DNA from 2 places in the Salipaludibacillus sp. CF4.18 genome. Region 2 is predicted to be linked to the other one. Evidence: riboswitches for the same ligand, from Rfam matches in the RefSeq annotation. Region 2 holds a riboswitch; the other holds the start of a gene.
What was found. A riboswitch is a leader RNA that binds a small molecule or an ion and turns the genes downstream of it on or off. The one in region 2 is predicted to bind thiamine pyrophosphate.
Positions count from the first base shown of each region.

Region 1 (18,213 bases), on a different contig from region 2:
TCGTCTTTTATAAATAACCCTGTTATCGGACAAATCCATCAAACTTCTCTTCCTTTCTGCGGTTACTAGTTACATGAAGTCCGTTTGTTGCTTTCTACTTGAGTAACCGCCTCTCGCTTCTCCAAACACTTCTTTAAAAATAATAAAACCATCTAATATTCAAATAATATATGACTAAATCATTTATTTTTAGTATAACTAGAGTAGTCATTAATAATTAATTTATTTTGGAGTTGAAACGATAATGATTGAATTAGGCGCTATTCAAATCTCATTAATAATCCTCTCGGCAATGTTAATTGGCATATCTAAAACTGGCTTACCAACGCTCGGTATTTTAGTCGTCGCAACGATGGCATCTGTCTTTCCTGCTAGAGAATCAATCGGAATTGTTCTGCCGATGCTCATTGCTGGTGATATTATTGCGGTCACCTATTATCGCAGAAGCGTTCATTGGCGTACCTTGTGGAAACTCGTTCCCTGGGTTTTAGGCGGTCTTATTTCAGGATATTTACTGTTACTTTTCAATTCAAGCAGCAGGTCGATTGAAATGATTATAGGTACAATTGTATTATCTCTCATTGTCGTTCAATTCAGCAGAGAATATTTCATGAACAAATCGAATGCAGCTCTTCCCCAGTCAAAAAGCTTTATTATTTTCATGGGGACACTAGCGGGCTTCACAACAATGGTTGGAAATGCAGCTGGACCGATTATGGCCATTTTTTTACTAGCCATAGCTTTACCAAAAAAAGAATTTATCGGAACCGGCGCATGGTTTTTTCTAACCGTCAATCTCATTAAAGTCCCTATGTATACTAGCTTAGGTCTTATTTCATTGGAAACATTGTCAATTAATTTATGGCTGCTTCCTTTTATAATTATTGGTGCAGTTATTGGCATTAAGTTTTTACCTCTAATACCACAGAAACTATTTAATACAATTATCCTTGTCCTGTCTTTCCTTGGTGGATTACAATTATTACTCCCTTAATTGCTTTTGACCACATCTCATATCTAAATAATTGTTTTAGGAGATCAAGTTGAGTAAACTATAATTTAGGAGAGGTGAATAACATGGACGTTCTTATTTGGATTATTATTGTTGCATTATTTATTATTAGCTTCATCGGTCTTATATATCCAATCATTCCGGCAGTATTAATGCTTTGGGCTGGAATTATTCTTTATTACTTTTTTATAGATGCCTCTGCATTGTCATGGTGGACTTGGGGATCTCTGATAGCATTGACCATTGCTATATTTGTTGCTGATTATCTGGCTAGCATGTATTTTGTTAAGAAATATGGTGCTTCTAAACATGGAATGACAGCTGCGACCATAGGACTGATTGTTGGGAGCTTTATTATCCCGCCTTTTGGTATTTTAATTGTACCTTTTGTATTAGTTTTAGTCATCGAATTGCTACAACAACACTCACTCGCCCATTCATTCAAAGCCGCTGTAGGTACACTGCTAGGCTTCCTGACGAGTACATTTGCCAAAGGAATGATTCAGCTTACACTTATTGGAATCTTTTTAGTAGATGTTCTTATTTTCTAGCACTCGGAAGGAGTTAAAATCATGGAAGGCCCGTTACATAAGTATTTTAAACAGCAATCCTTATATTGGTTAAAAAATAAAATGACTGACCTATGCGCAAACGAGGTTAAGTTGTATGCACGAAGAAAAAAATTAAAGGCTGATGCACTTGGTATTAATTTCAAACGTAAAGAATCACGTATTATTGAAGTAAAGATATCTCGCGAAGACTTTCTCCGTGATGAGGTTTTGGCTGCTTCCTATGGCTATCATGCTATTGCCGACTACGCATATTTGATGACTCCAGTGGGGCTTCTATCAAAAGAGGAAATACCAATCGGATATGGTCTTTTGGAAATGGATGAATTTGATACTATTAAAGTACGAAGGAACCCGACACGTAATCCTAAACCCATCCTTAAGCTTGATACGTTAGTGAAACGAACCGCCAGGGCAGCAACAAACGCTGTTTTATTTCAAGAACTTACGAAAGAAAATAAAGATTTAACGGATGGGGCATTCTCAAAAGAAGCGTTAGCTCATCTTGTTCGGGCAACATGCCCATTATGTAAGAAAAGAAAAATGTATTTGATTCACTCAAATCAAGAATTCGTCGTGTGCGAATCTCGCACTTGCAAAAATGATATTCCTCTTTTAAAAGCAAGAGTTCACACGATGACGTCATACAATGAAAATTTTCTCAACGAACTCGAGGATTTAATAAGAAATAAAATGACGTAGACTATGGTATAATAAGCAATTAGGATTTTGATTATGATAACTGGAGGAACTATGTTAACTTTTGAAGAAAAATTAGAAATTATTGAATCTTTTCCCGCATTAGAGAGAAAAGATGTTTCCTTAGGAAGAGTGAATTTTCATTTTAGTGAAAGTGCTACAGATAAGAAAAACGTGGTCTATCATTTACATCCAAACGGAAATGGCTTTGTGTATGCTGGTGAATTAACTGGTTACGAAACGAATGATAAAGGGATGGTAAACATTCGGGACTTCACGGAGAAGGCGCTTCGTAATGTACTGGAAAATGCGATTGTTTCTTTGACTCCTGAAGACGAGGAAGAATTTGAAGAGGAACTATTCATAAACCAGAACACGCAGACATTAGCGTTAGTGCACGAAGACGACTTATGGAATGTTTATGCAGATGAACAGTTAGATGGAACATTCACTTCTTATAAGGAAGCGACTCAGTATTTAACCGAAGAGGGTTTTACGAAAATTTAAGAATACTAAAAAAGGAGCCCCAACGGTCATCAGGACCTGTTGATACTCCTTTTTTATTTTATGGCATTTTTTATAAACAGTTGGTTTAATTAGAACAAGGCAGTATTAGAATTCCTTGCAGGTTGACGCTTTAAAAATTTATTTATTAGCTTTGTGAACCTTTAACTGTTTTCCTTTAACTGTTGTATCTCTCATTTCTTTTAATACATAAGGTCCTTTACCATTTAAAATATCCACGTAGGAGACATTTTCCTGTATGGTAATAATCCCAATATCATCTGCTGAAACTTCTTCTAACTTAGAAATTGTACCTACAAAATCGACAGCTCTAATCTTTTTCTTTTTCCCGCCATTAAAATACAATTTCATAATATCTTTATTTAGTTGCTCATTTTTATCTTTTTTCTGTTTAGGACGTGTTTTCATCTTTTCTAAAAAAGCAGGTTTAGCATTAGAAACTTCTTCTAGTGTTGGCGGTTCCACGCGTTTAATTTTAAAACCGATATATGCTTCAACCTCATCTAAGATTCTCTGATCACGAGGCGTCACAAAGCTCATGGCTTTTCCTTTTTCCCCAGCTCTTCCAGTTCTCCCTATTCGGTGTACATAGTCCTCAGCTTCCATAGGGAAATCAAAGTTTATGACGAGAGCAATCGTCTCGACGTCAATTCCTCTAGCAGCCACATTGGTTGCGACAAGATACCGAACAGAACCCCGCTTAAATTTATCCATCACGTAAAAACGATCTTTTTGCATCATCCCGCCATGCAGCCTTTCACAAGAATAGTCCAAATTTGTTAACTCCTCATATAATTCATCCACTCTCTCTTGTGTATGACAAAAAATAATACAGCTATTCGGATTTTCCACAACAGTTATTTCTTTCAATAATAAAAACTTTTCAGATTCATCCAACTCGTAAAGTGATTGATCAATGTCACTGCTAATTACCTCTGTCGATGCAATTTCAATTTGAACTGGATCCTTCATATACTGATTGGAAAGAGTCTGTACATCGTTAGGAAGAGTGGCAGAAAAAAGCATGGTTGTTCGTTCAGCAGGAATTTTTTTAATAATAGCTTCTACTTGATCGATGAATCCCATATTCAGCATTTGATCCGCTTCATCGATGACTAAAAACATCACTTTTTCCAGACTTAACGTTCCTTTTTCAATATGATGGAATACTCTTCCCGGAGTCCCAACTACGACATGACTTTTTTGCTTTAATTCGCTTTTTTGTCTTGCAAAAGGCTCTTTTCCATAAATCGCGGTAGCTTTTACTCGTTTGAACCTGCCTATATTCGTTATTTCATCCTTGACTTGAGTAGCTAACTCTCGAGTCGGTGTCAGTACGAGTGCCTGCGGTTTATTTTCATCCCAATCAACACTTTCACATATCGGTATCGCAAACGCACCGGTTTTTCCGCTTCCCGTTTGTGCTTTGACCGTGACATCCTTTTTCGTTAACACGAGTGGAATGACTTGTTTTTGCACATCCGTTGGTTGATCATATCCTAAACTATTCAAAGCACGAGTAATGTCATCACTTAACGACATTGTTGTAAATTCTTCATCCGTCATACCTTCACTCCTTATCAATTTTCAGGTCAGTTACCTATCTCATTGTTCATTCATTAAAAAGCCAAAATTATCTATCATTATTTTTCCAGGTCCATTGGAAATGTATACTGTAATCTCTGTTATATTTTCAGATTGAAAAGCTCTGTTGTTCTCTTGAAATTCCTCCATAGGAAATTCATAAGTTTGAAAAACCGGTGCCTTCGATTCCTCATACTTCTCATCTCTCATAATATCATCAAACCATGGCAAGATCGTGTATTGTGTTTCAATTGGAATATTCACCGGTCTAAATGGATCTGCAGCAACAAGAGACGTTTCTCCATTATCGGAAGTCATTTCTATTTCGATTACCGGCGTTTCTGTTTCCTCGCGCGCTTCTCGTTCCATATCCAAACTAGATAGCGATAACTGAAAGCTGTCGAGGTTTTCAGAGAAAGACTCGGCTAGAAAATCCTCCTCTAATTCAATCGTGAATTGTGCTTCTTCTTTCCATGCCATTTCTACCCCATTTACTCCTTTGTTTACATCCCTGCGATCTTCAGCACGATCAATATCCCAAGAATGGAAGCCTTCTTGCTCTACTTCAACTCCATCCATATAGTGGATTTCCTCTTGACTTTGATTAAAATCAGTAAAAGTCACATAATTTCCATCTTCAAACCGAGTGATATACTGATTATTAGGCAACCAATCTTGACCATAACGGACGTCACGAAATAAATCCCGGTATTCCTCCTGACCAAGCAAGGTTGTTTCAAGGAAGGCAGAAATATACACTTTGGCCACCTCCTGTTGCGCTTCTTCATCCATCATTTGTTGACGATTTAAAAAGATTCCTCCTGGAAGTCTCATATCCATTCGACCCCAGTCCGTATTAAATTGACTGTGATTTGCTTCCGCAATATACACAGATGCTTTAAAACGATTCGATACTTCATAGAAATAAGACCGTAAATATTGCCGATCTCCCTGGAAGGTGTTCACGTCTCCATCTCGGGATCCTTGCAAAAGTAAATAATTTACTTCTTCTAACCTGGCTCGCTCATCATCCACTGTTTTATCGGTTGGGGCAATGCCAACCACCGATTCGATATGGATATCTTCCATTCCTGAGAGAAGAGTATCCTCTTCAAACCACTTCTTATAATCGGCGACCATGGCAGCTGCTTGTCCACCTCTTGAATGACCAACTATTGCTACCTGATCAAAATTTACACGATTATAAAATGGATTGTCTTCTTCTTTTTCATAGTCTTGGATTTGCTGCAGATGCTGCATTAAAACCCATGCTCTCATTTTCATATCATCATTCGGAATTCCCGACCACCCTGAATAGTTCAAGAAGTTTTGATCAACGGAGACAGCAATAAAACCTCTACTAGCTAGAAGCTCACCTAAATATTGATATCCTTCATCGGAAAAGTGCTCCATGCGATGATTTCCATGCACCATAAGCACGAGTGGGAATTCCTTTTCTCCTTCAGGCATCCAAACTCGTCCATTTAAAGGCAATGCAGTTTCATCAAACCCCCAAAAAGATTCTTTTCTTCCACTCCACTTCGTAATATATTCAGAAGCATCCACTGATTTTGAAACAATTCCAACTTCTTCCCCGTACTCGCTGCGACGTTTATCCGTGCCACTTCCGAAAGTAAAGAATGAAAACTCATTCTCTCCCATTAATCCAGGATTTTCAAGTTGCAAAGGTTCGAATGGATCATTCTCAGAAAATGAACGTTGAATGTCACTTTTATCACCAGATACAATGAACCCAGTTACAATGAACAATACTGAAATGGGTATTAATGAGACAAGAAATTTCTTCTCCAGTTTCCATGCACTACGCGTATAAGCAGCTACAACAGTACCTAGAATCATCCCTACAACAGGAAAACTAAAAGCAATTACTGCTGAAAATAAAGGACTTAAACTTTGTGCATCAAGAATAAAGTAAACTAATCCTCCCGCATACACTAAACTGCCAAGTAATAGCCGTGGTACAGGTACGTACATAAAAGAAAGAAGCGTCGCAAGAACAACTGCAACGATCATAAAAACAAAATTATTGATGATAAAATAGATTATTAGATCAATTAATGTACCAATACCTGTTGGGTTTCCAAGCCCTGCGATGATGCCACTAACGATTACTGATATCCAAACTCCGATTGTCGTCATCCGCCAAAAGTAAGTGTCGTACTCAAAAGTACGTTGTATTCTTGATTTCATCCATAAAGAAATTCTTTTCAATTTATTCTTCGTTACATTTATCCATCTGCTCATGCTCATTAGTATATATTTACTCCTTACTTTGCTTGAAATAATAATCAGTTCTACATTCGTAGTACTAAGAGAAACTATTATTTATTCTGTTATTATACCAAACCAAACTGCTATCAGGAAAAATGAATTTAGTAAAAGTTTGTTTTCCCAAAAAAATAAGCACCAACGCTGAAGAACCCCTAACTGATTTAGAGGTACTTCAAGCTTTGTGCACTGCAATCAAACTTATAATTTTATTTTCAAACTCGCTTATTAATTTGAAAATTATCCTCAAGAAGCAACCAATTTTGAGGGAAATCCCATCCGAGAACCCAATAATATAAACCTCTCAAGTCGAATTCTTTCACAAGATCAAATTTAGCTTGGATACTTCTTGCATCTTCAAACCAGACTTCGTGCTCATCTCCTTGTTCGTCAACATAAGTGAAAAAGGGAGATTGTGCTTCCTCGTCGTATTCTATCACAGCATTATAAGTAAGAGCTAATTCAATCGCTTCTTGATGATCGATCGCTTTGGCACGTGTTTCCCCTTGAACAAACGGTAACGTCCAATCATATCCGTAAAGTGGGATCCCCATCATTATTTTTTCATTTGGCATGACAGATGCCGCATATTCAATGACTCTCCTTACTTCATTTATGGGTGCGACAGCTCTAGGTGGCCCCCCTGTCCATCCCCACTCATAAGTCATTAAAAATACAAAATCAGCAATTTCTCCATGAGCTTGATAATCATGACCTTCGTATAAAACCCCAACCATATCTTCTTCAACCTGTGGTGCAAGTGCACTTGATAAAAAGTATCCTAACTCGTCTAACCTTTCTTTCGCTCGCCTCATAAATTGATTGTAGGGCTCTCTGTTGACTTCCCCTAAATACTCTAGGTCCATATCTAAACCTAAATACCCCTTTTCATTCATGATTGCTATCGCATCGTCCAACATTCTTTCTTGTAATTCTTCACTCTGCAATATCGTCGTCACCAGTTCAGGACTAAATTGCCCATCTTCAATATTCGTTATAACCATTAATGGAACAACACTATTTTCATAAGCAGTATTAATAATCTGTTGATCTTCTATCGACGTGAGGCTGCCATCTTCATTTAATTCATAGCTGAATACCTGTACAAAGGTTAAATAATTACCTACTTCATCTAATACTTCTGGTGAATCTGCTCCCGTTATATTTATATCTACGTATGCCCCAACATCAATTGCCTGATTTTGACGGTTCATTCCAGGAATATACAGACGAGATCCTACAGGTACAAATGCCGGATTTACAATATTGTTCATTCTCAGTAAATGTTGTAAGGAGATATGATATCGTTCACTAATCTGTTGCAAATTTTCCTGTGTCCCCATCCAATGAAACCTGCCAGCCACAGGAATAACCAACGCTTGCCCTACCACTAGTTGTTCCGGGTCCGGCAATTGATTCGCCTCAGCGATCGCGAGATAATTCACACTATACGTTTGAGAAATCGACCATAAAGACTCACCATTTGAGACTACATGAATCTGCACTTTATCATCCTCCTACAATTTCCTCATATCATTTATATTCCGGAACAACATTTAATATGAACTGGTTTCCGTAAAATTTTTTATAATGGGATAAGAGTCCCAGAGAAACAAAAGGTGTGGATTCAAAAGCCTCTTTTCTAAAATGAAACAACAAACAGTTAACTGCTAAAATCTAGTTCTTCATGTAATCCTTATCAAATGTGACACATGAATCGTTCGATGGTATAATACGAGAGTTGTTTTTGCTCGTAACGTCATAAAATAAAGGTGATAGCCATGGACTTTACCATACAATACCTCTCTTTTTTCGTCTTGCAAGGAGACGGTCAAGGAGATCAAGGAAACAAATCATTTAAACATTATCAAACACTGGATGAAGAGACATACCTAGACCACCCATTAAAAGATTTCCTAGATGGAGAATTAATGAAAATTACTAAACGTAAATCAGAAAGAAACCCAAAATCAGAGCAAGTCCCTACTAAAATAGGTCACTTTGTTGTGGAACCTGGCTATGAGTTGGATACAAATCCTAACTATAACTTGTTTCAACGATTGCGTTTGGCAAATGTCCTAGATGAATTCAAAGACCATAGTGAAAAACTAGTAAGATCTTATTTAGAAACGAGCTCTATCAGAGCGGGTGCTATGCTAGTAATTCGTGCAAAACTAGACAAATTTATGGACGATCCGTTTATCTTTATTTTAAAATGTGATTTTGAGCCAAAGGTTGCCTCAATCACAAATGAACAAACATTAATCCAGCATGTTGAAATGGCCATTACCGCTAAGAACATGAAATCGATCCAATACCCTTACATGCCTGAAGAAGGAATGCTCGAGGAATGGGAACTGAAAATCCATCAATCCTCCCACGCACGTTATTTCGAGGACTTCTTAAAATATGTAGAATACAACCGGTCGATGGTGGAAATCATTCGAGATAAAGTCGTCGAAACAGCTCAACAATATATCGCCGAAACATACGAAGAAAACAGTGAAGAACGGGCACAGGAAGAAGAATCAATCGAAGCATGGTCAAATACACCTGAACGTCAGCTGCAGGAAAAATGGACAACAGAGCAGGTCGTAGAGGCTTCTTACCCGATCATTGATCATCAACCTGAGGTCGAGTTAAAGCTGAAGTTGGATCACATGGAAGTAAAGGCTCTCTTATCCGATTTCAGTGACAACCTTCATATTGCTAAGGTAAATGGGAAGTATGTAATATTGATTGAAGGAGAAGCATTTTCGTTTGATAAAAGTGCGTCACCTGTAGAGTTTTTGCAACCCGATTCGTTGGAAAATGTGCTAAAGAGGATTGGGAAGTAGCGGAATTGGTGGTTTTAGTGACCAAAAGTGTGACCACGAAAGTACTAATAAAAATTCTGTCGGCTTAGAGGTTTTTTAATATACAGTTATAATGAAAAGAAGCGGGAAATTACCGCTTCTTATTTTTATAGAGTGGTTGCTCACCGTTGCTTAATGGCTAGGATGTTTAAGACAAATAAAAAACGTTCCCTACAAAGTGTAAGAAACGTTGATATATTGGTACCGGTGGACCGAACCCATTTTATACACAGACATCAGGTCCTATCAGTGGACTGTTTGTCCATAAACAGCTCTAATACCTTCCCCCTATTATAGAATACCTACTATGCTTATGCTCTTGTACGGTAGTTTAGGTTATGATTCTTTAACGTTTTATCTTTTCCGAATAAAAAGTGCTTTTCCATATCTGGTGAATATTTAGAGTTAATGGTTTTGTTACCTGTTGCTTCTGCTACTGCCCTCAGCATGGCAGGTGATGCTCCACAACAAAGGCCAATGTAATTAACACCAATATTTTGTGCTTCTTTTGCCCAATCCGCTAATTCATATCGGTTATGGTAAAGAGGATCTAACGATGTTGGGAACGTTGTTTCTGTTGGCAGGGAACAACTGCATCCTCCATCAGGTAAATTAAAAAATGTTGGGTGTTCTTCAGTAGTTCGGTATGGAATTGGTAATCCACCGACAAAACCTTTTACCTCTTCTCTAATTCTCCTTAGGTATGGCTGCATTGTATCTGGACCACGGAAACAGTTCATTCCTACAACTAACGCACCTTTTTCTGAGAGAATTTTACAGGATTCTTCTACCGTATAACCCTCTCGCAATATATTCTCGCCCATCAACCCTAATGTAATAACTGCTGGCAAGTCTTGTTTCTGAATTTCTTCTAACGCTATAACAGCCTCTTCGTGGTAATAAAAAGTTTCAGCATGTATAAAATCAACCTCTTCTTCTTTACACCACTTTACCATCTCCGCAAACATACTTCTTACTTTTTCCTTAGATTCGAGATCTTGAGGATCAAAAATATTCGTATTGGAAATGTTACCTGCCACTAATGCTTCCTCTATAGGATGTTCTTTTGCCACTTCCTTCGCCAAACGGATTGCACTTCGATTTAATGGCTCAAGTAAATGTTCTTTACCTATAATTCTCATTTTTTCACGGTGGGCATTATATGTGAAAGCTAAAACTACATCTGAACCTGCATTCATATAATCTCGATATGTTTGTTTTAAAACCTCTGGGTTTTCCAAAGCTACATCGGGTACGAAAGAACCTGCTTGTAAATATCCTCTGCGTTCCATTTCAAACAAATACCCTTCTCCTACAATGACGGTGCCTTCTTTTAATCTTTGCTCTAAACTTCTTTTCTCCACTACCATCTAAACCCTCTCCCTTTTTTAATCTAAGGTTAGTGTAGCAAAGAAATAGTAATATAACATAACACCTAAAGTCTATCGATTGCCATAGTTTTAAACTATAACACAGTTAATTCATCGGCAATCGTTTCTTTTAAATAGTTAATATAAATCGTTGCTAGCGGGCTGTTTGTAACATCCTTATGTGTAATATAGCCAATCGCGATTCGCTCATCCACATTTAAAGGAAGTGCCACAATATCATCATCGTTGATATCATAACTAATTACTCCTGTTGAAATCGTATATCCGTTCAACCCTATCAGTAGATTAAATAAAGTAGCTCGGTCACTCACGCGAATGTTTTTTGGTCTCGAAACCGTGCTGAGTATCTCCTCAGAAAAATAAAATGAGTTATAATCCCCTTGTTCAAAAGATAGATACGGATAAGGAATTAAATCATCTAAGGACACAGATTCCTGAATCGCAAGTGGATTGGTAGAACTTATAAACACGTGCGGCCTTGCTTCAAATAGGTCATGAAATATCAAATTTCCCTCTCTTAGAAACTTACAAATCACCTGTCAATTGAAATCATTCAAGTATAAAATTCCAATTTCACTACGAAGGTTTTTTACATCATCAATGATTTCATACGTCCTTGTTTCTCGGAATGTAAATTCATATTCATCACGATTATAGTCTCTTAGAAGTTTTACAAATGCACTGACTGCAAAGGCATAATGTTGTGCGGATACAGAAAAATGCTGCTGTGGTGATTCTGTCGCATTGGTATAGCGATTTTCAAGCAATTCTGCCTGCTCAATGACCTGTCTTGCGTAACCTAAAAACTCCGCCCCCTCTGGAGTAATGACAATTCCCTTATTCGTACGTGAAAAAATCTTAATTCCCAATTCTTTCTCTAATTCTTTAATTGCATTGGATAGACTCGGTTGACTAATAAACAATTGCTGTGCAGCATAACTAATCGATCTGTTCCTAGCCACTTCGATTACATATTTTAATTGTTGTAATGTCATCTACTTTTCCTCCCCGCTCCCATTACATAGTTTTATCTTAGCATAAACAGCTTGGGAAAAATTTTAAACATAACTAAGCACTATCTGTGGACGGTTGTCCATAAACAGAACCAGGGAACATTAACCCTACCACTTTGTACTGCGTAATGAATGGAGGCTGAAAATCCATCAATCCTCTCATGCACGTTATTCCGAAGACTTCTTAAAATATATAGAATACAACCGGTCGATGGTAGAAATTATTCGAGATAAAGTCGTCGAAACCGCCCAGCAATATATCGCTGAAACATATGAAGAAGACAGTGAAGAACGGGCACAGGGAGAGGATTCGATCGAAGCATGGTCAAATACCTTGAGAACGCCAGCTACAAGGAAAATGGACAACAGAGCAGGTCGTAGAGGCTTCTTACCCTATCATTGATCATCAGACTGAGGTCGAGTTAAAGCTCAAGTTGGATCACATGGAAGTAAAGGCTCTCTTATCAGATTTCAGTGACAACCTATACAATTCATTTTCTTCAGGTCGATCTTATCACTTAGTAAGCTTCTAAAAAACATCAAATACATTCCTTAACGCTCTTCCTACACCACGTATCAATCAAATAATTAACCTGAATGGAAGTAAAACCAATTCCGGCAACCAAAATAAAAAATCTACAATAAAATCTAAAATTGAATACTTTTCATTATTTTTCTTTCGTCTCGTTTTTAATTTCTTTCTATTCCACCATTCTTTCATGTAAAGCGTCTCCCCCTTTACTATTTAAAATTACAATTTTGTTAAGCCCCTCTTTTTATCATCTTCCATTCTTATACCAGTATTTTAACATAAATATCCATATTTAATCTTAAAAAACGTAGTGTCTTTTTTTCTATTTTGTCGCTTTTGTTATAAAGGAAAGTTGTTTCTTGGCTTGGAAAAGCAAAAAACACCACTCATTAAGAAAGGGTGTCTACACAGACTTTTTTTTGCATCAATAACTCGAAGTAGCGAAGGCGGCGACTCCACAGGGAAAAGCAATAGCTGAAGCATTGCCCGCGGAAAGCGTCCGCCTAAAGCATATTCGAGCATTCTGTTCGATGAAAATACAATCTCTCTTACTTCAATACCTTTACAAACAATTAAAGAGATTATTTTGGTTCCTCAAACTCTATCTCAATTTTACTTCTGATGTCGATATTTTTTAACGCTTGGGAAGCTAAATGATCGGCTTCACGATTCTGTTTTCTTGAAATTGACTCATACTCCGGTCTTATGCCTAATTGTTTGAATTTAGCTTCAATCCGATCTGCCCAATTGTTCAAGACTTCCTCTGTACACGCCCATTCGCCGTTTAATTGATTAATCACAACTTGTGAATCTCCAATAAATTGAATAGGTAAATGATGAACTCCCAGAAGTTCCAGCTCTTGTAAAGCGAGATGAAGAGCTGCGTATTCAGCCTCATTATTCGTCTCAAGCTCTAATATTAATGCGTTTTTTCTAAGTCGAAATGATTTACCATTTTGTTCAAAATAAATCGCACAGCCCACGCCTGATTTTCTTGTATCCCGTTCAAAACCACCATCAAAATAAACGGTAACATTGTGGGGCTCGGTTTGGATTTCCTCCATAAACTTTTTTAGTTCCTTTAAAGACCATGTAGTGTCTTGGCTATCAACAAATGTTAAATGTTTGATGCGACCAGTTCTTTCGAGATCTTCTGCAATTAAAATTGCTTTTCCGGCACGCATCTCTTCCGAACTAAAAGAAGTTTCCAGTCCTTTGGGTGTTTTATATGTTAATTCAAATCTAACATTCATACTAAACCACCTTATCTAGGTTTTATTTATAGATTAGAACATACAATCAATTATGTCCATTGTTCCCTTCAAGATGGAGAATTATTTCTCTCTAAATTTTAAAAAATGACTTGGAAGAAACCAAGTCATTTCGTGAATTTTATCTTTTTCGCTTGAGTTACCTCTGATTTTATTTCCTGAGATGCCTTCTCAGGTGATTCCGCTTTGCTAATAGCTGTAATCACGGAAACTCCATCAGCACCTGCTAGAATCACCTCCTGCGTTCTTTTCGCATTTATCCCTCCGATTCCTACAATTGGAATCGTGTAACCATGATCACGAATTTGTTCAATTAATGTTGTTCCTTTCACTTCCTTCGTATCCTTTTTCGTTTCTGTCGCATAAATAGGTCCTACACCTAAATAATCTGCCCCGCCCGCAACTGCCTTTTCCACTTCTTCTAATGTATGTGCTGAAATACCAATGATTTTATCAGGAAATGCACGTCTCACATACTTTAAATCTTTATCGTCTTGCCCAATATGAATTCCGTCTGCATCCAATTCTTTCACTAGTTCTAGATCATCATTAACGATAAATGAGATATTATTTTTCCGACAAATAACTTGAAGTTCTTTGGCAAGCTCTCGCTTTTCAGTCCCAACGAATGCATCCTCTCCTTTTTCTCGAAATTGAAAGATAGAGACGCCTCCATTTAAAGCCAAATCTAGCGTTTTTTGTGGAGAAGTTATACAATTCTGACTCCCCATAATAAAATATACGCCAAGTGCTTCTCGTAATGTTTCAGTTTTAAGATTATTCATCTATACTCCCTCTATTCACCTGTCTGTTATAGGCCCAATGATTGGTAGGTCCATGGCCTTGTCCAATATTTAAATCTTCTTTTATCGCAGCCTGAGTGAACATCACCGCTATTCTCACGGCTTCTACGATTTCCTTTCCCTTTGCTAATTCAGCCGCTATAGCTGCTGAAAAAGTACATCCTGTCCCATGAGTATTCACCGTGTTTTTTCGAATATTTTTAAATTCATAGAACTCTTCTCCGTCGTAAAAAAGATCAATTACGTTTTCGCCATCTTCTGCGTGCCCGCCTTTAATAACGACGCTTTTTGTACCCATCTTAGAAAGGCTTACTGCGGCATCTTTTCGATCCTTTATTGTAACGATCTTTGCACCTGTTAAAACTTCAGCTTCCGGTATATTAGGTGTAATGACTGTTGATAGCGGTATTAAATCATGAATAATTGCGGTTACAGCTTCATCTTCGAGTAATTTACTACCACCTTTTGCAATCATGACAGGGTCAATCACGATATTTTTCCATTCATAGTAACGTATTTTATTTGCAACTCCCTTAATAATTTCACTTGAAAATAACATGCCTGTTTTCAAAGCATCTACGCCTAAATCTTCACCTACAGCTGTTAACTGTGCTTCCACCGCTTCCACTGTCATCGGATAAACACCATGGACTCCAAGTGTATTCTGTGCTGTAACAGCAGTTATCGCTGACATACCATATACTTGTAATTCTTGGAAAACCTTAAGGTCGGCTTGTATCCCTGCTCCTCCACCACTATCTGAACCCGCTATTGTTAGTGCATGCTTCACGTTCATAGCTTCCCCTCCTCTCTTTTGAATCACACTTCTTTAACGAGTAAGTGTTTTGCGATTATTTCAGAATTAATATTGTTGAGTTGATTTAAAAATTCTATTTGAAAAGAACCAGGTCCTTTTTCTCCACCTCTCGTCATGGCTCTTTCTGCTGCAATACCATAGGTTGCCAATGCAGCTACTGTGCCAGTTAACAGATCCTTTTCCGTAGAGATAAAAGCACCAATTACAGCGCTTAACAGGCAACCAGCCCCAGTAATTTTGGATAACATCTCGTGTCCATTTTCTACTAAGTAAGTCGACGTTCCATCTGAAACGACATCTTCTTTTCCTGTAATCACTACTGTCGTGTTAAATTGCTTGGCAGCATTCTTGGCTAGGTCTACTTTATTTCCGCCGGTTTCTCCAGCTTCTACACCTCTTATTTCCCATTGCTGTCCAATCATGTGAGATATTTCTGCTGCATTGCCCCTCAGCACAGTTACCGCTATTTTATCCATCATGTTTCTGGCCACCTTTGTACGGTATGGCGTTGCTCCTGCTCCAACAGGATCAAACACTACTGGGATACCTTTTTCATTAGCAGCTTTGCCGGCAAGTACCATGGATTTCACCTTGTTTTCATCCAATGTTCCTATATTTAAAATGAGCGCTTGTGCGTTACTTGTCATATCTTCAACCTCTTCTTTCGCGTGGGCCATTACGGGTGCAGCGCCAAGCGATAAAAGACCATTTGCGGTGAAATTAGTCACAACCTCATTGGTTATATTGTGGATTAGGGGTTTACGTTCTCTTAATTCGTTTAAAATTTCTGCAATTTTTTGATTATTCATTTTCAGTCTCCTCTCAATTTATGTAATAGGAAAAACGCATAGCCGTCTTATCTTTTGAAAACAAAAAAGCTTCCTCAGTTAGGAAGCGGGTAAACGCGATACTTTATGAACTAACTAATTGTAACCTATGTTAATTCGATAAAGGAATCATCCACTTTCCTACGCTGGTATCAACCAGATCAGGTTAAAAGGGTTAAGGTAACGCACCTCTCTCAGCTAGATAAAGCACCCCTAGTGTCTCTTATTTAATTGAAATTTTCTCCATGTTAGCATAATACTTCTTTTCTTACAACGAACTCGCTGTACTCTTATTATTCTATTTAGGTAACTATTGGACTTCCTAATATCATTATACAGAAAAAGCTAGCTTAGAAGATATCTAAACTAGCTTTTCAGAAACATTATTAATTAACTCGGACAACAACTCCGCTGAAATTATCTGCCCAATATCCACTATTCATATTAGCAACTGCAACTCCTGTTGAACTTTGAGAACCAATAAATTGGCCTCCACCAATATAAATACCTACATGTCCATTTGTTTTGTAAGTATTAAAAAATACTAGGTCTCCAGGTTGCTTATCACTACTAGAAATTCTTTGTCCTGCATTAACTAATCCACTAGTACTAGCAGGTAATGATTTACCCACTTGCGAGAATGACCAGCTTACAAAAGCTGAGCAGTCAAAACGACCATTTGCTATATCAGAGGATGATCTCCCTCCTCCAAAAACATAGGTTGAATTCCCAATGTATTTACGTCCAACTTGGGTGACTGACCCACCATAGCTTGAAGGAGCAGGTGCTGCCTTCGTTTCACTTGATGAACTTTTACTTTTATTATCAGTATTAGTTACTGTTGAAGTAGTGTTTGCCTCTGAAGCAGAAGCAACATTTTGACTTGACGAAGAATTAGTGCTAGTCTGAGTTGCTGCTTCAGAAGCAGAAGAATTAGTGTTACTCTGAGTTGCTGCCGCCTCTTCCTCTGCTTGTCTTGCAATCTCAGCTTCTTCTGCTATTCTTAAGTCTTCTTGACGTTGAATTTCAGCATCAATCTTAGCCTCTATTTCTGCTTCTGCTGATTGAAGATTACTATCTTCTTCTAACAATCTTGCCATCTTTGATTCAATTTCAGCTTCTTTTGATTTTAACTCGTCTTTAAGTTCATCGTTACGTTGGTTTTGGTCTTCTAAATGATGTTTCATTCCAACTAGTTCTGTTTGCAATTCTTCAAGTTCATCTAATTTCCCCTGAACGATTGCCTGTTTTTCTTCTAGTTCTTTTTGGTTGATCTCTAATTGTTCAATAAAATCATTATCAGCTTTAGCAATTCGAGTGATTGTAACAGAACGGGTAACAAAATCTCCAAAGCTGTCAGCGCCTAATAGAACTTCTAAGTACCTGGAACTGCCACCATTTTTTTGGTAAGCGTTCGCACGGTCTTTCAACATTTCAAATCGAATTTCAATATCATCTTCCAATTCTTTGATTTCAACTTCGAGTTTTTCAACTTCTTTTTCTGTAGAGTCCACTTCTTCATTTGTATCATCAATCGTTTTTTGGTTCGCAACCAAAGCTTCATCAATACTAGCAATCTCATTATTAATCACATCTAACTCACTAACTAAATCCGCTAACTCTTGCTCAGCATCTGATAAATCCGACTGAATTATTGTTCTTTCTTCTTCTATAGTTTCTAATTCTGTATTTGCGAATACATTAGGTATAACTAGCAAGCTACCCATACCAATTATGAATGATAGTCCCAATATTTTTTTCAACATTCTTCCCCCTGTAATTTGCTGTGTTGGATACGACTTTTGACTTATGTCTTCTGTTTGAATTACTTATGTAATAATAACAATGATGTTTACTATAAATGTCCTAGTTCATAGTTTTAAAATAATTATTTTTCTGTATCACTAAGATGAATGATATCATCCTAAGATAACAGTTGTGTAATAGGAATATTACAGTTGTGTTTCAATGTAATAAAAAGAAGACCATCTGACTATTAATGAGTTATTTTGTCACATCATACAGC
Region 1 is NZ_JBIMEV010000058.1:105-18,317, reverse strand. It holds gene ACHABW_RS21880 (sulfite exporter TauE/SafE family protein) at 245-994, shown strand; gene ACHABW_RS21875 (DUF456 domain-containing protein) at 1,078-1,563, shown strand; gene ACHABW_RS21870 (hypothetical protein) at 1,585-2,283, shown strand; gene ACHABW_RS21865 (hypothetical protein) at 2,335-2,787, shown strand; gene ACHABW_RS21860 (DEAD/DEAH box helicase) at 2,926-4,371, opposite strand; gene ACHABW_RS21855 (alpha/beta hydrolase) at 4,411-6,660, opposite strand; gene ACHABW_RS21850 (glycosyl hydrolase family 18 protein) at 6,894-8,183, opposite strand; gene ACHABW_RS21845 (DUF3900 domain-containing protein) at 8,460-9,515, shown strand; gene ACHABW_RS21840 (homocysteine S-methyltransferase family protein) at 9,845-10,903, opposite strand; partial or broken gene ACHABW_RS21835 (LysR family transcriptional regulator) at 10,999-11,919, opposite strand; gene ACHABW_RS21830 (DUF3900 domain-containing protein) at 12,059-12,340, shown strand; gene ACHABW_RS21825 (DUF3898 domain-containing protein) at 12,333-12,470, shown strand; gene ACHABW_RS21820 (hypothetical protein) at 12,518-12,658, opposite strand; gene ACHABW_RS21815 (ribonuclease H family protein) at 13,051-13,722, opposite strand; gene thiE (thiamine phosphate synthase) at 13,848-14,525, opposite strand; gene thiD (bifunctional hydroxymethylpyrimidine kinase/phosphomethylpyrimidine kinase) at 14,518-15,339, opposite strand; gene thiM (hydroxyethylthiazole kinase) at 15,363-16,169, opposite strand; TPP riboswitch at 16,309-16,412, opposite strand; gene ACHABW_RS21795 (NlpC/P60 family protein) at 16,574-17,953, opposite strand.
Region 1: linked by a shared signal. The riboswitch ahead of thiM (hydroxyethylthiazole kinase) and the one ahead of ACHABW_RS23720 (ABC transporter substrate-binding protein) in region 2 are both predicted to bind thiamine pyrophosphate.

Region 2 (14,085 bases):
TTGGACGATTACGAAGCGATCGTCGTTACAGGGGAAGGTCATTTGCAACAGAAATGATGGCTTTTTTGCGGAACAAAGCGCTTGAAATGAGTGGCATTCAATGGGTCGGCGCGAACACTGAAGTACACAATAAACCTGCCCGTCGCGTGCTCGAAAAAATAGGGTTAACACCCCCATGACGCAATGTATGTTGCCACTTCAAAAGACATTTCTGAGTTCGAAACAGGTGTCGGCACCTGGCAACCGATTCAATCGATTACACGCAAAAAAGAATGGCTTCACAAAGAATACGTCCAGAAAACCAAACTATTCCCGTATGAATGTTATTATCCTTTTCCAGCTTCCGAAGAGTTGTTTCAAGAAGAAATACTCTATAAATGGACTTTCTATGAAAACGCAGAAAAAACCCGCTTTGTTATTACAAAGCACGATCAAAAAGAAACTCATTATCTGCATGTGGTGTATCCTTGGAGTGATTTCTCTTCACAAGAAGGACTTTGGGAGACCATCGGACATGCGCACCGCCAATTAACTGCTCAAACGAAAGAGTATACATACATTTGGATGGATTTAACGAAGGAAGAAGTCCAAGCACTTCCACCAAACCACCCATTCGAACTCCCATCACTCTGGACCCTATACGGGGAAGCGAAGGGACGGTTCTCTGCTTCATAACTTACTTTTCGTGATGGCACACCGATAGCACCCTAACAAAAAAAGAAGCAGAGAACCGTCCCCTGCCTCCTAACGCAATTCCTGGTAAACGGCTTTTTTCCATTGCAGGAATTCTTCACTAAGCAGTAGTTCTTCCTTGCGCGGCCGAGCAAAGGGAATGGTGAATTCACGTTTGGTTGTTGCCGGATTGCTTGATAAGACAATAATTCGATCGGACAAGTAAATCGCTTCCTCAATATTATGAGTCACGAATAACACAGACTTTCGATTTTCCTCCCAAATCGATAATAACCACCGTTGCATTTCCAAACGAGTGAATTCATCCAACGAGGAAAATGGCTCATCTAAGCATATAAATGATTGAGGACTAAGCAATGACCTGACAAAAGCCACCCGCTGACGCATACCACCTGATAACTGATGCGGATAGGCATTTTCATAGCCAGATAATCCTGCCTTCTCAAGCATTTCTCGTGCTTGGTCATAGTTTGGTTTTGCAAATAATTCGGCACCGAGCACAACATTATCGAGAATCGTTCGCCACGGAAAGAGGGAGGGACTTTGCGGCGTGTAACTAATTGCACCGCGTTTTCCATTGATCTTCTTCCCGTCCAAATAAAAATCACCTGAATCCGGAGTATACATACCACCGATCAAATGAAATAACGTGCTTTTTCCACTTCCCGATGGGCCAAGCAAGGAGACAAATTCCCCCTCTTTTACCGTAAACGAAATGTCCTCTAACACCTTCTTATCGGCAAATGACTTTGTGACTTTTTCAATGACAAGCTCACTCATGTCACTTTCCTCCCTCCGTGTTCCGCCATTTAATAAGCAACCTTTCCAGCATGACAATTAAACCGAAAAACAGCAAACATAACACCATCACGAACCCAATCGCAACAAACACCCGATCCGTTCGGAAAGACGATTGAGCAAGTGTCATGTACACACCAATCCCTTGGTTTGCCCCAAGCCACTCGGAAATTACGGCCCCCATCACACTATAGGTAGCGGAAATTTTCACTCCAGAAAAAATCGACGGTAGCGCATGAGGAAACTGTAATTTAGCAAAAATTTGACGCTTCGAGGCTCCAGCCATTCGCATATAATGCAACAATTCCGGACTCGTTTGCCGAAAACCATCCAACGTAGCGACCGTGATCGGGAAAAAACATACGAGCGTGATGATCAGTATTTTCGGAAGCATCCCAAACCCAAACCAAATCACTAGCAACGGCGCGAGCACAATGATCGGAATATTTTGTGACAAAATCAATAAAGGGTAAAAAGCTTGACGCACCGGCGGCAGCAAATGAAGCGTCGTAGCTACAATAAGCCCAACACTCACACCGATCCCAAACCCAATAACCGACAATTTCGTCGTTGAAAACAAATGATGGTTATAGACGGACCAACTCGTTACCCCCTCTTTCACAATATCCGAAGGCGCGGGAAGCAGCCACGTCGGAATCTCAAACAACCGGCTGCACGCCTCCCATATAATCAGCAAAAGGATGATGACCATCAACGGCCGCCATCCTCGAGCCAGCATTTTTTTCATAAGCTATAGGGGCCTTGCCAGTTCTTGCAAGCACCCCGCACCTCCATTCGACTGGATCTTTTCCAATGACTTAATAAAAACATCATTTTCGTTCATTATCAAAAAACATAGAGAGACACTCTTCATTTTGCTATTGATTGCCTCTCCTTTTTTTACCGGTACTTCTCCGTCAATACTTCCATCGAAGCACCTTCAGGTTTATAGTACACTTTGACTTGTGAGATAATGCTTTCACTACCGAGTTCAACCATACGATGGTTCATTTTTTCGATAATCGCAAAAAGCTCGGTTAGCTCGCCTTCCATCGTCGTTTCCAGGGGATTCACCTGGTATTTCACACCGGACTTTTCAATCACGTCAATCGCTGCATCTACATAAGGAATTACATCTTCCCCGTTTTTCGTTTTCGGGATAATTTGTATACTGACAAGGGCATTCGCCATTGTAAAACACCTCACTTAGTTTTTAGGTAAAAAGTCATTCGTAAATGCATTCTCAGCATCCAACTCTGTTTCTATTAATTCATTCTCATACATCCAATTAGAATAGTTTTCCCAAATCTCTTGATCTTGTATGCCCCATTTTTCCGCATCATCTTGATACTTAGGCGACAACCAAGCTTGACTGGCTTGAACAAGCTCTGCATCTAAATCAGGTACAGCCTCTATTAGAATATCAGCAGCTTCTTCCGGATTTTCGATTGCATATTCGTACCCTTTAGAAACAGCGGCCATGAATGCTTCGACCGTTTCCGGGTTTTCCTCAATCATGCTTTCGTTCGTTGTAATAACTGGCGTGTAATAATCAAGATCTTCAGAGTAATCAGTCAGATATTGCATATTAAGATCGATATCACGCAATTCTGCTTGGACCCCGTCCCAGGCATAATAAATCCAGGCGAAGTCAACATCACGTTCGATCGCTGTGAAAAAATCAGTGTTTCCCATATTCACAATTTCCAAGTCTTCCACATCAGCGTCTTCTTGTCTCATTAATGAATCGATAACGGCTTCTTCCACAGGGGCACCCCAGCCACCATAGGTTTTTCCAGCATAATCAGCGGGAGAAGTTATATTTTTATCAGCAGGTGAGGCAAATCCAGATGTATTATGCTGAATGACAGCTGCGATAGAAACAATCGGGATATCCTGAATCCGTGCTTCCGTTATCGTTTCCTGGGCACTAATTCCGAAGTCTGATTGACCGGATGCAACAACTTGATCGGCACCGGATTCACCTGGCAAAGAAATCTCTACATCTAATCCTTCTTCTTCAAAATATCCTTCCGCTTGTGCAACGTATAAACCAGTATGGTTCGTGTTTGGCGTCCAATCAAGAACCATTGCGATTTCTTCTAATTCCTCTGTTTGTTGCTCATTTTGCCCATTTGCTTGATTTTCATCACTGACGTTTTCCTCACTGGGCGCTTCATTTGTATTTCCACAAGCCGTCATCACGAATAGTATCGTAAAAATTGAAAATAATTGCTTTTTCATGTAGAATCCCTCCGTTTTTTCTATAAGATGTTTTGTAATAAGGTGTTACTTGAATTCGCTCCCTTACGCTTTTTCAGTTTCTTTTAACATAAAAAGAAAGTGCAAGAAAGCAATTTTCTGTAAGAGGCGGTTCCGAAAAATTTGCCAAGGAACATATTTGTTTTAGTACGCAAAAATGCACCCCAGGCTTAAGCCTAGAGCGCATATATAGTCACATCTAAAATTACATATGTTCCCTACGCTGGTAATTAGCCAGATCAGGTTCTAAGAGTAAGTATCTCACGGATACAATCTCAACCAGCCAACACTGGTCCCCCTACATTGAAAAAAAGCTATTCAATTCATTCTAATTAAGAATCTTCACTTCTTATCTTGCCACAGATCAAAAAATAAAACAAGAGAGAAGGGACGTTTCACTGCTTCCAAAGGAAGCAGTGAAACGTCCCTTCTGTTACCCCTTTAGGATGCCATATATTCCGATTACATCATCATTTACAAATAGAGGTGCCATTTCTACGGCTAATTCAATCCGTTCTCCAGACTTATTGCGAATAGCCACCTCCGTATTTTCAATAAGTCCTTCCTCTGCTTTGATAAAAAGATAGTATAGAAGGTTGGAGTCGATTTCTTCAATAACGAGAGAATTTAATCTAGAACCGCGAAGCTCTCTGATTGAATAACCAGTTAAATTTTCTACAGACTCATTACCGTTTAAAATAATCCCTGATAAATCAAAAGAAAGAATGGCGTCGGGATTATACTGATAAAATGATTGATAGTAGTTTTTGTTTTCTTTTAAAATCTTTTTACAAGAGATATCCATTGTTTGTTCTCCTTATGCGTCAAAAATTCTTAGTAGAGTTACTTTCCGTTTTGATAAAACTTGTACAGGTTACGATGGCGAATGAATTTATGAGATTGATAGGATCCATTTACACGATGTTTTTCGGACCAATATTTATGATAGCGAGAGAGTACCAAACGATAAATTTTCAACATAGTTCCTCCTCTATTTATAGTTCATTAAAACGAACAATATAGGAAACAAATTTCAGAAGTATAAAACGGTAATTATTAATATTTAGCTACAACATCCTAGGTATTTACTATTTTAACAGTTGTTTTCGGCTTATTAAAGGGACGTTTGGTCACATTATATAGAAAAAAACAGTTTTTTTATAATTCTTTTGAACTACAATAGATTATGGAATAAGTATGTTATATACTTGTTTAAAACGTTCTTAATAAAGAAATTTTAAGGTGATATATTGTTAATAAATATCATTTTTTGTTTATATTTGTAGAATAGTAAAGTATAATGTACAAAAGACTATAGAATTCAGTCGGAAAATCACGAAATGATGTATTTTTTTTCTGCTATAAATAAAGAAAAAATCGAATAATCTTATGTAAAGATTAGGGAGGAATTTAGATGGGGAAATGCTTTGGAAAAAAAGAAGAAAAAGACCAAAATAAACTGGAAAGTATGGATCATGATTTATTAATCAAAGCATCTGCCAATAATTATGATGATAATAAGTTTTGGAGCAAGCTCAAATCAGCAGCTGTAAAAATGGGATCTAAACTTGTTTATTACAGCTTGATCCTGTTTTATGCGATGAAGGATCCTAATGTTCCGACAAAGGCGAAACTAACTATCGCAGGAGCATTAGGGTATTTGATCCTGCCGGTCGATGTCATCCCTGATATGATACCAGCTATTGGATTTACCGATGATCTGGCAATTATTGTTTATGCCATTTACCAAGTGGGATCTCACATAGGTGAAGACACGAAAATCAAGGCTTACACAAAAATAAAGGATTGGTTTGGAGAAGGGCTGGACAATATTGACGAAAAGTTTTTGCCGACAGACAAATAAAAAATGATTTACATTATTTAAAGCTAAAGAGCTCGTTTAAAAAGGTTTTCCGGACCCTTTGTTAAACAGGCTTTTTTTTTATACACAGAAAGTATAGATTCGGACCATGTTTCTAAAAGGGAGTTTGAAAATTTTCAGAGATAGTTGTTTCTTTTCAAAAAGAAGGGCTCGAATCCTCTCTAGGCTGAAGCTTTCCGTGGGGCAATGCTTCAGCCTCCATGGGGAATTTTAAATCTGTGAGACCCCACAGAGCGTTCGTTTGCTCGAGGAGGCTTGCAATCATCCATGGAAAGGGAGCGGTAATTCTTCCAACTCCTTGATAAAGAAGCAACAAAATAAATACGGAGACTCAAAGTTTATTCAAAAGACTGCCAAAGTTCTTTATTTTAGAGGTGTTTATTATAAAAAAATATTTTAATGGGTATCCGACAAATTCTGACTGACTTATTATTAGGTATAATGTTATGGTACTAAATATGATATATTCAGCGAATATCGTTTATATGAGTCTATAATCTAGTCTTTGGTACTGAATAAGTTTAGACATGATAGTTTCAATAATTAGAGATATACATTGGTATTGAGAAGAATATTTTCTTCCTTCTTATGCTAAAATTAATAAGCGAAGGATGTATAAGATGACAACACCACTATTAGTAGAGGCTATTGCTGTAAGAAAAGCAGAAATCGCGTATGAGATTAACCTCATTGAGACCACTCCGAGTCAGGATAAAGAAGGAGCTTTGTTTGACTTGAGTCATTATCTTCCTCGTTTACGAGCAAGACTTCAAGAAGTGGTGTATCTGATTTCTTTCTATTCATACGAAGAACAATCTGCCATCGAACACCAATATAATGCGTCTTATGAAAAAATAAGCAAAGATAATACACTGCGTTTTAATTATCATTTGGATCCGTAGAAACGGTTCTCAGCTTCTTTTCAAGTTACTCTTAGTTCACGAGACTATAAACACTCGTAAACTCAAAATAATTTTACTAAAAAGGATTTCATAACTATGACATTAAACAAAACATTCTCCTGGACAGCTGCGGTTAGCTGGATGGCATTAATCTTTTATCTATCACATCAGCCGGCAACGGAATCCAGCGAGTTGAGTACAGGTATTACAGAGATTATTAAATCCACCGTGGAAAGTATCGCTCTTAACCTAAGTTTTGATATAAGTAATTTTAATTATATAGTAAGAAAAAACGCTCATTTCTTTGCTTATTTGACACTTGGGATTTTGACACTACATGCGCTGAGGAAGAGTGGTGAGCGTAGTTTTAGGGATGCAACTGTAGCTTCACTAATTGTTATTCTATACGCTGTTTCAGATGAAGTACATCAGTTATTTATCCCTGGCAGAAGCGGGGAAGTAGGGGATGTCTTGATTGATAGTTCAGGGGGCATTGTTGGGATTGGATTGTATATGGTGATTGTTAGAATAAAGTCAATAAGAAGTCCATAATGAAAATTAGTTAACGTCAAGAAGCTGAACGAAGAGCAAGTTGTCTTAGCTTATGAGCTTTCTGGAAGTGTGATGATGTTGGCGATAAGATTGGGTACAATATCACGAAAGAATCCACTTGAGCAGAGAACTTAGAAAAAGTGTAGAGAGAAATGCCGTTTAATAGTATAGACAAGATTTTACATGATAAATATATAAAAACCGATGAGAGTCCTACATTCGCTTTACGTAGGGCTTGTTGCTATTATCTTGCAAAGTAAATTTTATTTCATTAGTCGGACCTCGTTTTCGGATAAACTTTTGTCCCTGAAACTCTTACAATCTAGTGAATACCTATGTAAGTATGGTAATATATGGTCATTTTTTTGGAGGTGCGTAAGGTTATGCAAAAAGTAATAGCTATATTTTCTACTGTACTGGTCTTTTTAATAGTTTTTTCCGGCGAGACACATGCTATGGAGCAAACATTTGATCAGGAAGGGCAATTTGAACAACAATTGAAAGATGGTTTATCTGTGATAGTTAATAATGAACCATTTGATTCAACAGTTACATTTTTAGACAACCAAGAAAAGTTATATACAAAAGAAATACAATTAGGTTATGCAGAAGGTATCTATGAGTTTAAAGATTATTACATAGTAAGTAATCGCATAGATGGTAGTGGGGGATTTCTAAACTTCGACGTCTATGAAACTAGCGATGAAAATGTAAACTTGATTTTCCAATCGCAGGCTTATAAAAAAGGAAAACTTTCCGTAGAAGATGGCTTAATAAAAGTTTCTTTTTCAGACGACGAAAATAGTCTGTTAGTTGATGAGTATGCTATTGAAGACGGAGAAACTTCCTTGATAAATAGCTTTGAAGAAGACAGTGAAACTCAATTTGGATTCGCGGCAGCATCTCAATACAGTAATCCGCCGTATCATGAGATTGACAAACTATTAACGGAAAAGGCACTTGATGCGAATGTTCCACCCGAAATAGTTAAGGCTATTGCCTACCAAGAAAGTGCTTGGGATCATTACAAAAATGGTGAACCAAATGTTTCTAATGATGGTGGCGTAGGAATTATGCAAGTCACTGATCAAAAATATAATCAAGAAAAACTAACCCACGATATTGAGTACAATATTGAAATAGGGATTAAATTACTTTTGGAAAAAAAGGCCTGGGCTGATTCCAAAAAAATACCTAAAATAAATGATGATTCAGCTGAAATCATTGATCACTGGTACTTTGCAGTCATGGCTTATAATGGATTAGTCCAAACGAATAGTCCAATTAAAAGTGAGGATGGCGAGAGGAATACTGATGCCTATCAAGAGAAAGTTTTCCAAAAAATTAGTACAACTAATAACGGAATCGGCTTCACTAGCCTGCCTATCTCTTTATCAGACTTGGATTACAAAACAGGTGGTCAATTAGGATTTCACACACTTTCTTATTCTTTAAAGCAAGTGCAGCCAACAAGGTATGATGTTGAAAAGAATTCATTTATCACTTTAACGTCCAATGCAAATTTAAGAGAAAAACCGCTAATTGGGGATAATATAAAGAAGGAACTAGTTAAAGGAGATATTCTTACTGTACTAGATTCTTTTTCCTATGGAGAATCACGACCCTTTAATCGAGCAAATCAATTTGTTTGGTATTACGTGGAGCAGTCAAATGGGACAAAAGGATATGTTGCTTCTGGAACTGTTAAGCCGCTAGGGAAGAGAGTTTCTGGCAGTTCAAGATTCGAGACAGCAGTAGAAATTTCAAGGCAAGGTTGGGAGCAAGGTGCTGAAACTGTGGTTCTAGCTACAGGTATGGACTATCCCGATGCTTTAGCAGGAGGGCCACTGGCATACAAGCATAACGCCCCGATTCTATTATCATTAAAAGATCGTTTGACTGCAGCTACTAAAAAGGAAATTGCTAGATTGGAACCTAGTAAAATTATCATTTTAGGCGGTGTAGGTGCAATAGGCGATGAAGTGAAATTAGAGCTAGAGGATATGGGATTAGGTATATCCATTGATCGAATTGCGGGAAGCAACCGCAGTGAGACAGCTAGATCAATTGCTGAAGAACTAGGAACGGTTGATAAAGCCATTGTAGCATATGGATGGAATTTTCCAGATGCGCTGGCAATTGCTCCTTATGCCGCTAAAATGGGCTATCCAATTTTACTTACACAGACTAACCGTTTGCCGGATGCTACAGTGGATTTTTTATCAAGTGTAGAGGAAACTATTGTCGTTGGCGGAACGAGTATTATTCCAAAAGAACAGCTAGATGAAATGAATAACCCTGATCGGATTTCGGGACCTAATCGTTATGAGACCGCTTTGGAAATCGTTGAAAAGCTAAATATGGGTAAACCCAAAGTCTTACTTGCTACAGGACAGAATTATGCTGATGCCCTAACTGGCTCTGTACTTGCTGCGAAACAGGATCGTCCTGTACTTTTAGTGCATAGTGAATTTGTTCCGAGTGCAGTAGGTAAATATTTAAACAATCAGGTGATTTGGGACTATACAGTTATTGGTGGTAGAGCTGCAATCTCTCCGGATGTACTGAAAGAATTAAATTGACGTTGTTTTAATTGATATAAAATTGTAAAACGAGTGAGTAGAGTTACGATAAAATAAAGACTAATTAATCACATATCCTTTTGATTAATTAGTCTTTTTGCTTATAGAGTAAGAATGTATAAGATGACTGCTACCTTTACACCACACGTTATCAAGGGAAACCCACCCCCGAGTAGCACCTACACGTACTACGTAGGTGCTACTCGGGGGTGACGAAAGATCAAGCTGTATTTAACAAAAGAGGCTATGGGTTTTCGGACGCTAAAATAGTATAAAGAGTGTTCCTTTATACAACAATTTTCGTGAGGCTAAATAAGTGGTTGACACCTTAACAAATCGGGTATTGATATGATAACTTTATTTTTTATTGTATCAAACTAGTACCGAATAAACTTTTAACAAAAAAGTAATCTGTATAGTAAAAATCTAGTATAATGATTATTATAAAGAAATTAATAGAGAAATGACATAATATGTAATGGTCAATAGAACAATATATTGTGTGGGAGGGCTTTTATTGAAATATTTTACCACGTTATTATTTTTAATCATTTTTTTAAACTTTTCATCTCAAGTAATATCTGCAGAAGAAAAAGAAATATTAGTAAAGTTAAAAGCGGATTCTGAAGAGATTGTTAGCCAATATCAAGTAGCTAAAGATGAGGGAGTTTCACATAAAATACTGGCAATCCCCGAAGAGGAATATGATGAGACTCTGAAAAAACTGGAATCGGATCCGAGAATTGAATATGTTGAGGAAAAAATTCCTTTTCATTATTTAACAAATGACTCGTTCATCGTGCACCAGCAAAGCGATTTTCAACTAATAAATGTCTCACAAGCATGGGAACAGTATAACCCTAAAAAGAAACCAATAATTGCCGTCTTGGATTCAGGGGTGGATGTATTTCATAGGGATGTAACAAACAAAATTTATAAGCCATATAATGTATTAAACTCTTCTAGCAACGTTAGAGACAACGTTGGTCATGGAACACATGTTGCAGGAATCGTTGGTGCTGAAACAGGTAATGGTATTGGGGTGGCCTCTATTGTGAAAGATGCCTATCTAATGCCTGTAAAAGTAGGGGATGAGTTTGGAGGCAGTAATTTAAGTCTCGCACAAGGAATTAATTATGCAACGGAAAACGGTGCTACTATTATTAACATTAGTCTCGGAAGTTACGAATATTCCAAAGTTGTTCACGAAGCTGTTCAACATGCAGTGGAAAAGGGAATTTTTATTATAGCTGCTGCCGGAAATGATGGCACAAATTCAAAAATGTATCCAGCAGCATATAAAGAGGTATTAGGTGTAGCTGCAATAGATAGTAAGAGGGATAGACTTACAGACTTCTCAAATTTTGGAGATTGGGTAGATGTATCCGCACCAGGATCCTCTATATTTAGTACTTGCTCAAAAGGAATTATTTCGCCATTTAAGGATTGTGAAGTTACGGATGATTATATGTATTCGTCTGGTTCTAGTATGTCGTCACCAATGGTTGCTTCTATGGCAGGTTTATTATCAAGTCAGGACCCGGAGTTAACAAATCACCAAAAACGGCATATTATTGAAGAATCATCAAATATAGATTCAAGTGATGCCGTAAAGTATAAGCATGGACGTGTGGATGTACTTTCTTCTTTAGAATTATACCATTCGGAAAATCGTTTATCAGGAAAGACTTCTGTTCATACGTCGAGTGAAATAGCTAAGTATGGTTGGGATACCGTTGAGAGAGCCGAGTTAAAGCCAACTGAAAAGGACATGAATACAGAGTTATTGAATAGGTCGGGAAAATATGCTTTACTGGCTAGCAATCAGTCTTTCTCTGATAGTCTAGCAGCTAGTGCACTGGCTGCTAAACTTGATGCCCCGATATTTTTAACATTTCCTAATAAAATGTATGACGTCACAGCTTCAACAATGCATGAACTCGGGGTCACTGATGTCATATTATTAGGTGGGGAAAATGCGATTCCAAAAGAAATTGAAAGACTGTTAAAGCAAGAGTTTAATATTTTACGTTTGAGCGGAACTGATCGATTTTCTACATCTGTAGAAATCAATGATTACGTGGCAAAACAAGGGGGAGAAGTTATCATAACATCGGGAATGGACTTTCCAGATGCTCTTTCTATCTCCTCCTATGCGTCCACCTCACAGATTCCTATCGTCTTTGTTCATAAAAATGGAATACCTGATAAAACGGAAGAATTTTTACAGAAGTATAATTTTGAAACTGCTTATGTTGTAGGCGGAACTGCTGCGGTATCTGATAGTATTTTTAAAGAGTTAGGGAAACTTTCTAATCCTATTAGAATTTCAGGCAAAGACAGATATGAAACAAATGTTGAAATAATCAACTACTTTGATAAGGGTCAATCAAAAGAAGTAATATTTGCAACTGGAAAAAGTTTTCCAGATGCACTTGCAGGAGGAATTTTAGCTTCTAAACAAAATGCAGCACTGCTACTTGTAAACAAAGAACAAATTCCTACTTCTATTAAGAAGTATTTAATTGACAAAGTGGAAAACTCAAGAGAAGTAGTGGAATTCCAAACCTTAGGTGGAACTATAGCAATTCCATCCAATGTGAAATGGAAACTTGATAATCTTATCTATGAAAGTTATTACGAAGGTAAATATGAATAATTTGTTTATTAAATAAAAAAGCTATCTAGTACTGAACATTAGAGGTTTTTAATAATGCCAAACGCTTTTCATGTTATTTTCTGTTGTTTAACAAAGTTTGGAACAGAATTATTACCCTATTTGATAAAAGTCGTCTTCTAGTGCCCAATTTTCATAGGACATTAAATTCTCTATATACTTTTTCTGTAAGTATTCATCTTCTGATGTAATCGTCATATTCCATGGTTTCCTGTAATTGATCTGGAATATAAAAATGATCAATATCTACTTGGACAGAAATATTGTTTTCTCAAAGCTTTCCCACTTTCGGCGTGATCAGGATGAGGTTTATCGCTCATCACATGGTGATTGACACGTTCATGTTCCTCATCAAATACAAGTAATAATGGGAATGACATCCGATATCTGTATTTGACCATCACGCAGATCAAAGTTATAGAAATTTTTTTCTGATCAAGGCTGGTAGTACATCATACCTCTTGACTTAATGCTTATATTTGTAGGATTGGTATTAACGTCTTTATTCGATTTTAATAAAGAATATGGTCTCCATCGTTTGCATTAATCTCAAGTGAAATTATCATAACTATACTTGGTTTTAATCATAAAACTATTGATTGCAAAGAATTAATCATCCATTTATTGAAGGTGTTTTATGGTATTTAGAGGCATTCGAAAAAAAGTTTTCTGATATATTTCGGAAAGATGATTGTTATTTCACAGGTTGCTTTAATTCCCGTGCCATGGTCCAAGGAAGGTCGTTCTATTTCAAATGTACTTTATTATATGGCTGATGCATTAACCAATTACCCTCACTTACTTTATGCATTTACATTCGTGATTTTTGGGTTCAATTATCATATTTTTGTTACGGGAAACACAGCTATTGATGCTTTAAAGTCTACCGTTGTTTCTGACTATTCTCATCCTGTGTTAGAATCTATTGGCGAAGATAACATGATTTTATTAACGTCTCATCGGAGAGAAAACTTAGGGAAACCGATGGAAAATATTTTTAAAGCAGTGAAAAGGATCGTGAATGAGAATCCAGGAGTCAAAGTAGTTTATCCAGTACACTTAAATCCAGTGGTCAAAGAAATTGCTGACAGAATTCTAGGAAATGACGATCGGATTCGATTGATTGAACCACTAGGAGTGAGAGACTTTCATAATTTCTCTTCAAAAGCACACATTATTTTAACAGATTCAGGTGGGATTCAAGAAGAAGCTCCGTCATTAGGAAAGCCAGTACTCGTTTTAAGGGACACAACAGAACGGCCTGAGGGTATGAAAGCAGGTACGCTAAAATTAGTAGGGACAGATGAGGAAGCTGTTTATAAATCAACTAATGAGCTTTTGAATAACCAAGACATTTATGAAAGAATGTCAAAAGCTTCAAATCCTTATGGAGATGGATATGCTTCGAAAAGGATAATTGAAGCGATTTTGTTCCACTTTGATAAATCGAAAAATAAGCCAGAAGACTTTAATGTCTTTGAATAAGTTAAGAGAAATTAAATAGAGGGAGCAGGTGTCTTAATAGATGCCTGCTTTTGTTTTTTTTACTAAAAGTAATAAAGATTGTCTAAGGAAACTAAAAACTATTTTTATTTAATTTTGGAGAATGAAATGATTTGAATATGTTCATGAGTTAACAAAATCCATAAAAAAGATGAGTCATTACAGTAACCAGATGATTTTTCTATTGAAAGATTACAATTGATCAAAGAGGAACTAAATAAACATCTCCAACAA
Region 2 is NZ_JBIMEV010000076.1:1,988-16,072, reverse strand. It holds gene ACHABW_RS23745 (GNAT family N-acetyltransferase) at 1-179, shown strand, start outside; gene ACHABW_RS23740 (hypothetical protein) at 184-675, shown strand; gene ACHABW_RS23735 (ABC transporter ATP-binding protein) at 745-1,473, opposite strand; gene ACHABW_RS23730 (ABC transporter permease) at 1,475-2,239, opposite strand; gene ACHABW_RS23725 (thiamine-binding protein) at 2,392-2,682, opposite strand; gene ACHABW_RS23720 (ABC transporter substrate-binding protein) at 2,698-3,735, opposite strand; TPP riboswitch at 3,952-4,063, opposite strand; gene ACHABW_RS23715 (PAS domain S-box protein) at 4,187-4,558, opposite strand; gene ACHABW_RS23710 (YkvA family protein) at 5,168-5,617, shown strand; gene ACHABW_RS23705 (hypothetical protein) at 6,256-6,537, shown strand; gene ACHABW_RS23700 (VanZ family protein) at 6,634-7,089, shown strand; gene ACHABW_RS23695 (cell wall-binding repeat-containing protein) at 7,473-9,671, shown strand; gene ACHABW_RS23690 (cell wall-binding repeat-containing protein) at 10,189-12,330, shown strand; partial or broken gene wecB (non-hydrolyzing UDP-N-acetylglucosamine 2-epimerase) at 13,192-13,833, shown strand.